2 regions of the Nitrospira sp. Nam74 genome follow, and region 1 is predicted to be linked to the other one. Evidence: riboswitches for the same ligand, from Rfam matches in the RefSeq annotation. Region 1 holds a riboswitch; the other holds the start of a gene.
The links. A riboswitch is a leader RNA that binds a small molecule or an ion and turns the genes downstream of it on or off. The one in region 1 is predicted to bind cobalamin.

Region 1 (4,186 bases):
GCTTTAGCTCACCGTCCTTTGCCGACGAGATGGGTAAGGGGAAGGGTGAGATGAAGGGCGAGATGAAAGGCGAAAAAGGAAAAACGGGCGAGAAAGGGGATAAGGGGAAGATGCAGGGCGAGGGCGGCACGATGAAAAGTGACATGGATAAGGGGGATAAGGACAAGATGAAGGGCGGCAAGTAGAGAAAGCGGACCCCACGTCTGGTCTTGCCAGGCACACAATAGACCGGAAGGCGGCCCGCCGGCTTGTAGCCAGCGGGCCGTTCTGTTTTTTAGTGACGGCTCGCTGAAGCGAGCCGGACCCCCCGATAAATGAAGAATATCAAGATACAGGAGCGTAGTCTTGCCGACTCCGATGCAACACATAGGAGTCTCGCTGATGCGAATGATCCGAAGATAGATGAGGGCAGTGTCGAGCGACCGCTGGAAGAAGACGGACAACACACCAGCTTGGCAGACGACGTTTCACTCACCGTGCCCGTCACTTCTGAAGTTGTCCAGGTGGATGCCTGCAACATCTCTGGCGAACCTGCTCAAGACGTACCTGCTAGTCCGGCTGTCGAGTACATCTATCGCCATCGTCTGCCGGTGCGTCTGACACATTGGCTGAATGTCGTCTGCCTTCCCATTCTTGTAATGAGCGGGCTGCAAATCTTCAATGCACACCAAGCGCTCTATTGGGGCGAGCGCTCGGATCGGGATCGTCCCCTATTGTCTATTATGGCCATGAGAATGGAGAACGGCGAGGTGAAAGGCATCACGACCGTCTTAGGCCATGCCTTCGATACCACCGGGGTGCTCGGATTCTCATCAGGGTCAGTTCGCGGATTTCCGTCATGGATGACGATCCCGAGCGGCAAATGGCTCGCCATGGGGCGGCAGTGGCATCTCTTCTTTGCATGGGTGTTTGTTGTCAACGGAGTGTTCTTCGCGCTCTATGCGCTGGTCAGCCGTCATTTCTGGCGAGACCTCTTTCCAAAACTCAAGGATCTTCGCGGGATCGGCCGTGAACTTGTCAATCACTTGAGGTTCCGCCATCCTCAGGGAGAGGAAGCGAAACACTATAACGTTCTGCAGAAACTCGCTTATACGGGGGTCGTTTTCGGATTGGCTCCTCTAATTGTCCTGACCGGTCTAACAATGTCACCGGCCATCGACGCGTCGTTTCCAGGACTGCTCAGTCTGTTCGGAGGTCGGCAGTCGGCCAGGACCATTCACTTTCTGGCATGTTTTGGTTTTATTGGTTTCGTGGCGGTGCATCTCTTGATGGTCGCGACAACCGGACTGAGGAACAACATCACTTCAATGGTGACCGGCTGGTTTCAAACCACGAAGGATGACGAGGCGCGAGATGCAAACCAATAGCAATGATCGCGTAATAGGTCGTCGCCGGCTGCTGGCCGGCGCTGTCCAGGCCGCTGGTCTTCTCTTGTTCGCAGGATGTGACAATTTATCACGCAGCGATTGGTTTACGAGCTTGCTCGGCAAGGCGGAAGGCCTGACTCAGCGCGCCCAACGACTGATCAGCACGAGAAAACCGACGGCAAAGGAGTTTACGGAAGCGGACCTTTCGAGCTTCTTCCCTCCGAACGGCACTCGCGATCCGGACAATCCTGAATATCAAAGGATGGTTCACAGTGGATTTGCGGACTGGAAACTGGAGGTCGGTGGACTCGTCCAACGACCTGCCACCTTCTCATTGGCAGCGCTGCGGGAACTCCCGTCACGTAGTCAGATCACGCGCCATGACTGTGTGGAAGGCTGGAGCGCCATCGGGAAATGGAGGGGCACGCAGTTGAGTCAAATTCTAGAACGGGTCCAGCCGTTACCCACCGCCCGCTACGTCGTCTTTCATTGCGCCGATCCTGACGATGATGGCACGTCTTATTACGAAAGCATCGACTTCGACGACGCTTTTCACCCGCAAACCCTCCTTGCCTATGAGATGAACGATCAGATTCTGCCCATCGCGCACGGCGCACCCATACGCCTCCGCGTGGAGCGCCAGCTCGGCTACAAGCACGCAAAGTACGTTATGCGGATCGAACTCGTGGAGAGCTTTGAGCGAATCGGTGGAGGAAGAGGGGGATATTGGGAAGATCAGGGGTATGAATGGTACGCGGGGATTTAGAGGATGTGAGAAAGCCTCCAATTGCTCTCGCGTTGACCCAAGCATTCGTCATCGAGATCAGTCCACATGTCTGGGGGCTGCCGATGATGGATTCCTGCAACGAATAGTCACTTTTCGAGCTTGACACGTCTGCCATGCGTTCACTACAGTGCCTCCCAGAGAGAACCTCTAGGCAAAGAGAAGAGGGTGCGAATCCCTCGCGGTCCCGCCGCTGTAACTGGGGACGAAAACCGCATAGATGTCACTGTTCGCTGAGGAGCGAATGGGAAGACGCGGCGAGTAGGGGGATCCAGAAGTCAGAATCCATGCCTAAAGGGGATGACCAACTTTCCCTCGTGGGGTGGGGAAGGGTGAGGAACGAAGACGGGAGCAATCCTCTGGGTCTCTAACGCGTACTGACCCCGAGGGTTTTCGTTTGCTCTTGCGACTCGTTCGGTCTTCCCTCATTGTCCTGATCGGATTATTCTCGGTCCCGATCCCCCTGTTTCTTTACGGCATCGCCTACCCGACCCAACCGCTGACGATTCGCGACGACCTCGATCGATCGATTCAATTTGTGAAAGCGCCCATGCGCGTCGTCTCCCTCGCCCCAAGCATCACGGAGATGTTGTTCGCCCTCGGTCTCGATCGCGAGATCATCGCCGTGACGGAGTTCTGCGACTATCCTCCACCGGCACGTCTGAAACAGAAAGTGGGGTATTCGAACCCAAGCATCGAAGCCATCGTGGCGCTCAATCCGGATCTCATCATCGCGCCCCGGGAATTTCTCCGCGCCGACCTTGTCGGGAAAGTAGAGCAACTTCAGATCCCTCTCGTCGTGCTCTCCGCCAACTCGGTGGCCGATATTACGACGCATCTCGCGAAGCTGGGAGCCATCTTCGGGCGTGCATCCCAAGCGGACGCGGCGATTGCACATGTGCAACAGCGCATCGACGCAATCCGCCGGACCACAGCAGGGCGTCCCGGCGTGCGGGTGCTCTACGTGCTCAACAGTCACCCGCTGATTACGGTGGGGCCCGGCAGCTTTATCCATGAGCTCATCGGCTTGGCGGGCGGGATCAATATTGCCGGCAATACGGCCACGCCCTATCCGCGTCTCAACATGGAAGTGGTGTTGCGAGAAGATCCTGATGTCCTGGTATTTCCCGTCGGCAAGGTCGAGAGCGTGCCAGTGAGCGAGCAACAAGTGTGGCAACAATGGCCGGCTCTGTCTGCCGTGAAGCATGAACAGTTGCGGCATGTCCCCTCGGATCTCTTGAATCGTCCTGGTCCCCGGATTGGTGACGGGCTGGAAGCGCTTGCACGGGCGATTCATCCGGAAGCCTTCACGGGAGCATCAGCTCGTTGAGCCGCATGAAGACCCTTGCGGAGCCAGAAGTGTCTGAGCGCGTTACGGCAGGGAACCCTGGTTCCGTTCATGGGGCGTCCATTGGCTTGAGTACTACCAGTGACGCCATGGTCGGTCGTGGACAACGAGGCCTCTACATTGTTGTCAGTCTCTCGATCGCCTTGGCTCTTCTTGTCGTCCTTTGTCTTCAAGTCGGAAGCCAGTATATCGATCCCATCACAATACTGTCGTTACTTGGCCACGCGATCCAGAGTGGGGACGTGAGTCGCGAGTCGATAGGGACCACGGGGACAATTCTGTTCCATGTTCGATTGCCCCGCGTGCTGTTGAGCATCATCGTTGGGGCCAGCCTCGCATCCGTCGGTGCCGTGCTCCAAGCGCTCTTGCGTAATCCGCTTGCGGACCCTTATGTCCTGGGCATTTCTTCCGGATCGGCGCTCGGCGCCTCTTTAGCGATGTTGTTCGGCATCGGCACCTCCTTTCTGGCATTGACAGCGTTGCCGCTCTGTGGATTTGCGGGCGGGTTGATCTCGCTCATCGTGGTCTATCGAATCGGCTCCTCGGGGGGTCGTCTTCCCGTCCACAGTTTGCTCCTGGCAGGAGTCATCCTCAATGCGATTTTCACGGCTCTCATTATGTTTATTACGTCCATCATGGAACCGAACCGCTCCTTTGGGATGATGGCGTGGCTCATGGGGACGCTTT
Region 2 (4,186 bases), 2.6 Mb from region 1:
AGAAGACCGTGACGTTCAGACGGGAGATCAAACCACAGACATGCTTCATCCAAGGATCCGGTTGAGGCACGATCCAGTCCGTGCCGATCTCGTCGGCGAAGGTGTAGCCAGTGGTGCTCAGTTCGGGAGTCAGGATCCATGCGGCGCGCCATTCCGCTGCGGTGACAAGAGCTTTTTCCAGGAGACGTCGGTTGTACGCTAGGTCGCCCGCTCTGGGCGCGAGATGGAGGAGGGCGATTCGCAACGTGCGAGTCGATCCAGCTTCGAGTCCTGCCGTATGGGCAATAAGAGTGCTCGCGAGGCCGCCCACGCTTGCCTGGAGAAATTGGCGCCGGTTCAAGTTCATCATTCCCTCATCGGCGGATGCAACATACCATCCAGCAGTGCGCAATTCCACTATGTCCCGAAGTGCGCTGCCGACTTGATGGACACTCGATTCGCTTCTGAATACAGAAGACTGATCGACAATGGACTTCAGACTTGACAGAACAAGTCCGCGTCCTCTACTGTGCGCCCGTAATACTCCGGTCTAAGGGAAGAGGGTGCAAACCTTCACGGTCCCGCCGCTGTAACTGGGGACACCGCCGACTATACCTGTCACTGTTCGTTCTCGCGAATGGGAAGACGTCGGCGGTGAGTGAACCAGGAGTCAGAAGACCTGGCTGGAGCTAAAGACTGCTAATCTTCCGTGGGGTGAAGAGAAGCGTGAGGATCGTGGCGGGAGTAATCCTCGAGGTCGCGTTTGCGAATCGACCCCGGGGATTTTTGATTTGTCCGCATTACGTCCTCGACCTCCCGGCCCTCTCTGCGGCGTACGTCTCATTAGATATCTGATTGCTCGCCTCGTTGGTCGGCGGTTGCTCACCAGAAACCGCGCTCGACCTACTAGACTGACCCATCTCCTTCGCCTTCAGTGTTCCATCTTTGTGCCCGTCCGCGCGCCTCTCGCGTGGATCGACCCAAACACGTGGTTTCCAAGGAATCGGGTGTTATTGAGAACTGGTAGGCGTCAATCTGTCCAGAACCTGGTTTGCGTGCGACCAGTCGCGTCGACGGGGCGGGTCATTTCAGCGACATCAAATTCGCTCAGCCTCCTCTGGAGTCCACGTCTGCGAGATGAACGAGAGGCCCTACGGGCAACAACGTTAACTGAAGGGAGAAGGAGGCTTGTAGTTGGTCCACTCATCGGATTTTTAGGAGGGTACGTAGTCATGGATTAAGAGGATTCTCAACGAGCTGCGGAAAGCAACAATCCGTAGCGCCGGGGAAGATGGTGCAAAACCATCACGGTGCCGCCACTGTAAGCGGGGAGTGACCTTGCCATAACGCCACTGTGGATGTCGATCCATGGGAAGGTGCAAGGAAGCGACGATCCGCGAGTCAGGAGACCCGGACTGCCGATATACCGTTCAATCCTTCGAGCATAAGGGGATGGGTATGACATATCAGATTGTGCGAACAGGGCTGATGATTATGTGTTGCTCCAGTGCGTGGTGGGCTCAGTGGGCGGCGGCCGAAGAACCGGCGGAAAAGCCGATCGAAGTTCAGGACGTCATCATCAGCGCGACAAAGACCCCGCTGCCTGCGAGCCAAGTGACGAGTGCTGTCGAGGTGATTACCGGAGAAGAGATGCAGCAAAGGAAAATCAAAACCGTCGTCGATGCACTCCGGCTTGCGCAAGGTGTCGTGGCATTTTCTAACGGTGGTCCGGGAACTTTGGCACAGGTGCGAATGCGCGGAGCAAGCAGCGCTCAAACCATGGTAGTGCTGGACGGCACCATCATGAACAGTCCGACGGATAGCGCCTTCGACTTTGCGAACCTGACAGCCGAGAACATTGAACGCATCGAAATTCTTCGGGGCGCTCAAAGCATGCTGTGGGGATCGGATGCGATTGGCGGCGTGATCAACATTATTACAAAGCGAGGCACAGGGAAACCGACCGTCAGTAGCTTTTTTGAGTATGGTTCCTTTGCCACCATTCGGGAAGGCGCACAAGCGTCAGGAGCCAGAGGGCCTGTCGATTTCTCGATGTCACTCTCGCGCTGGGATACGAGTAATTTCTCCGCCGTGAACTATAGACGTGGCGCGGCCGAACGAGATGGATTCCATAACTGGCAGGCTTCTTCAAAGCTGGGGGTGACTCTACCGAGAGACGGTCGGCTGGAATTTAGTCTCCGTTGGTGGAACTCAGACGTCAATCTGGACAGCGCATTCGGCAACAGTGCCTTCGATGTATTCGGTTCCAAGCAGACGAGCCGGAATCTGACCCTCAGTGCGAGGTACGAACAGCCGATCACTGCTTGGTGGTCGCAAAAGCTCACATTGGCCCAGACCGATCAACGGGTCTTATTTACAAGCGGGACGCTTCAGAGAGAGATCATGACTGGGGTCGTGAGTACACCGTTTCCCTCTCCATCCGATATCTCGATTTTGAATCATCGACTTGAATGGCAGCACAACTTCCAGATCGCGAAACCCTTGCTCCTAACAGCCGGATATCAATTCCGTGACGGACTGGGAAATGCCGGGTCATCCTTCGGCACTGACCAGCCTCAGAGAATTCTCAGGTCGAATGCCGGGTTTGCAGAAGCGCACGTGAATATTTGGGAGCGGCTGTTGATGACGGCCGGTGTACGGCAAGACAGCTACAACGTATTCGGGGACGCCACCACCTATCGCGTCACGGCGGGATATCTCATTCCCGAAACAGGCACAAAAATACGCGGTAGCTATGCGACAGGATTTCGCGCTCCATCGTTAAACGAATTGTTTTTCCAAAACTTCGGCAACCCCGATCTTAAACCGGAAAAAAGCAAAAGCATGGATGTGGGGGTGGAGCAGCGTCTGTTCAAGGATCGCTTACAGATCAACGCCGGCTATTTCTGGAATCACTTCACCGATCAGATCGTGAACGTGACGTCGGCCACGTGTCCTCCTGCCACCTTCGGATTCTGCCCTCAGAATATTCAAGAGTCGAGAAGTGAAGGGGTGGAAGCCGGTTTTCAACTGGCAGTGTTCAATAATGTTAGCCTGAAGGGCCAGTATACCTACACACAGACCAAGGATGTTTCAACCGGTCTTCGGCTCCCTCGCTGGCCCCTCCATCAAGCGAGCATCATTGCGGGGTATCAGCCCCTTGAACGTCTGCTTCTGAATGTCGAATATCGGTATGTGGGAACACGATTCAATGATACTGAGAATACGCAGAAGATGAGTCCCTTCGGAGTCGTGAATGCTCAGGTTACCTATAATGTAACCAAGCAGTTCCAAGTATACGGTCGCGTCGATAATCTCTTCAATGAAAAGTACGAAGAAATCCTCTTCTTCGGTACACCCATTCGGTCTGTCTACGGCGGCATCAGAGTGACGTTATAGGACTACCATGCCTATTAATATTTATTGATATATCGTAGGTCATGCCCCCTACCATGCGACTCAAGAAGACGGCGTTGTTTTTTCACGCCTTGTCCGACGAGAGACGACTGGCATTGCTCGACCGCTTGAAAGGCGGGGAGCATTGCGTCTGCGGACTCACGGATGCTATGAATCCCGGACAATCACGATTGCCATTTCATCTCAAGCTGCTCACGGATGCGGCGCTCCTTCGGGACCGTCGAGAAGGCCGAGACCGAGGGAGCTACTACCGCGTCAAGGGCAGGGACTGGAACGAAGTGATCGCGGAAGAACTTTCAGCGGCAGACGTGTTGTGAAACCCTACACCTCGCACCTGGCTCGAGGATTACCTGATCCGCTGCAGCAAGAACCCCGGTGCCAATAGTGCACGACAGCCCTCCTGGAGCATCACAGGCACCATGGATAGTGCGGCCACCGGATCGGCCCACCACCATCCCAACGTGGCGTTGAGGACTAGTCCGATCAGGAGGGTCCCGGACAAGTAGAGGGCGATTTGCGTTTGGCGAGTTTCGGCCTCCAAGGCTGCGCTCCCGAGACACTCCGCCACACGTCGCTTCGAGGCGGCAAGCCACGGCAATAGGGTGAGTGAACCGATGGCTAGGATGATGCCGATCCAACTCTCTGCCATCGTTCGATGCTCATCTTGTGCGCGTTCCGTTCAACGTGCCGTTTGGCCTTGCCGTCGTGCTCGGCCCGTAAGCGCCGGAGGGCAGCGAGACTACTGATGACCTCAATAGCCGAATCGAAGGCAAATCCGAGAAGGGCAATG

Region 2: linked by a shared signal. The riboswitch ahead of ACWHYZ_RS18035 (TonB-dependent receptor plug domain-containing protein) and the one ahead of ACWHYZ_RS06135 (ABC transporter substrate-binding protein) in region 1 are both predicted to bind cobalamin.

Annotation. Positions count from the first base shown of each region.
Region 1 is NZ_OZ224220.1:1,268,197-1,272,382, forward strand. It holds gene ACWHYZ_RS06120 (hypothetical protein) at 1-185, shown strand, start outside; gene ACWHYZ_RS06125 (cytochrome b/b6 domain-containing protein) at 570-1,367, shown strand; gene ACWHYZ_RS06130 (molybdopterin-binding protein) at 1,354-2,133, shown strand; cobalamin riboswitch at 2,264-2,460, shown strand; gene ACWHYZ_RS06135 (ABC transporter substrate-binding protein) at 2,549-3,481, shown strand; gene ACWHYZ_RS06140 (FecCD family ABC transporter permease) at 3,511-4,186, shown strand, end outside.
Region 2 is NZ_OZ224220.1:3,833,757-3,837,942, reverse strand. It holds gene ACWHYZ_RS18040 (carbon-nitrogen hydrolase family protein) at 1-349, opposite strand, end outside; cobalamin riboswitch at 510-680, shown strand; cobalamin riboswitch at 1,217-1,409, shown strand; gene ACWHYZ_RS18035 (TonB-dependent receptor plug domain-containing protein) at 1,438-3,378, shown strand; gene ACWHYZ_RS18030 (metalloregulator ArsR/SmtB family transcription factor) at 3,432-3,713, shown strand; gene ACWHYZ_RS18025 (hypothetical protein) at 3,743-4,045, opposite strand; gene ACWHYZ_RS18020 (hypothetical protein) at 4,015-4,186, opposite strand, start outside.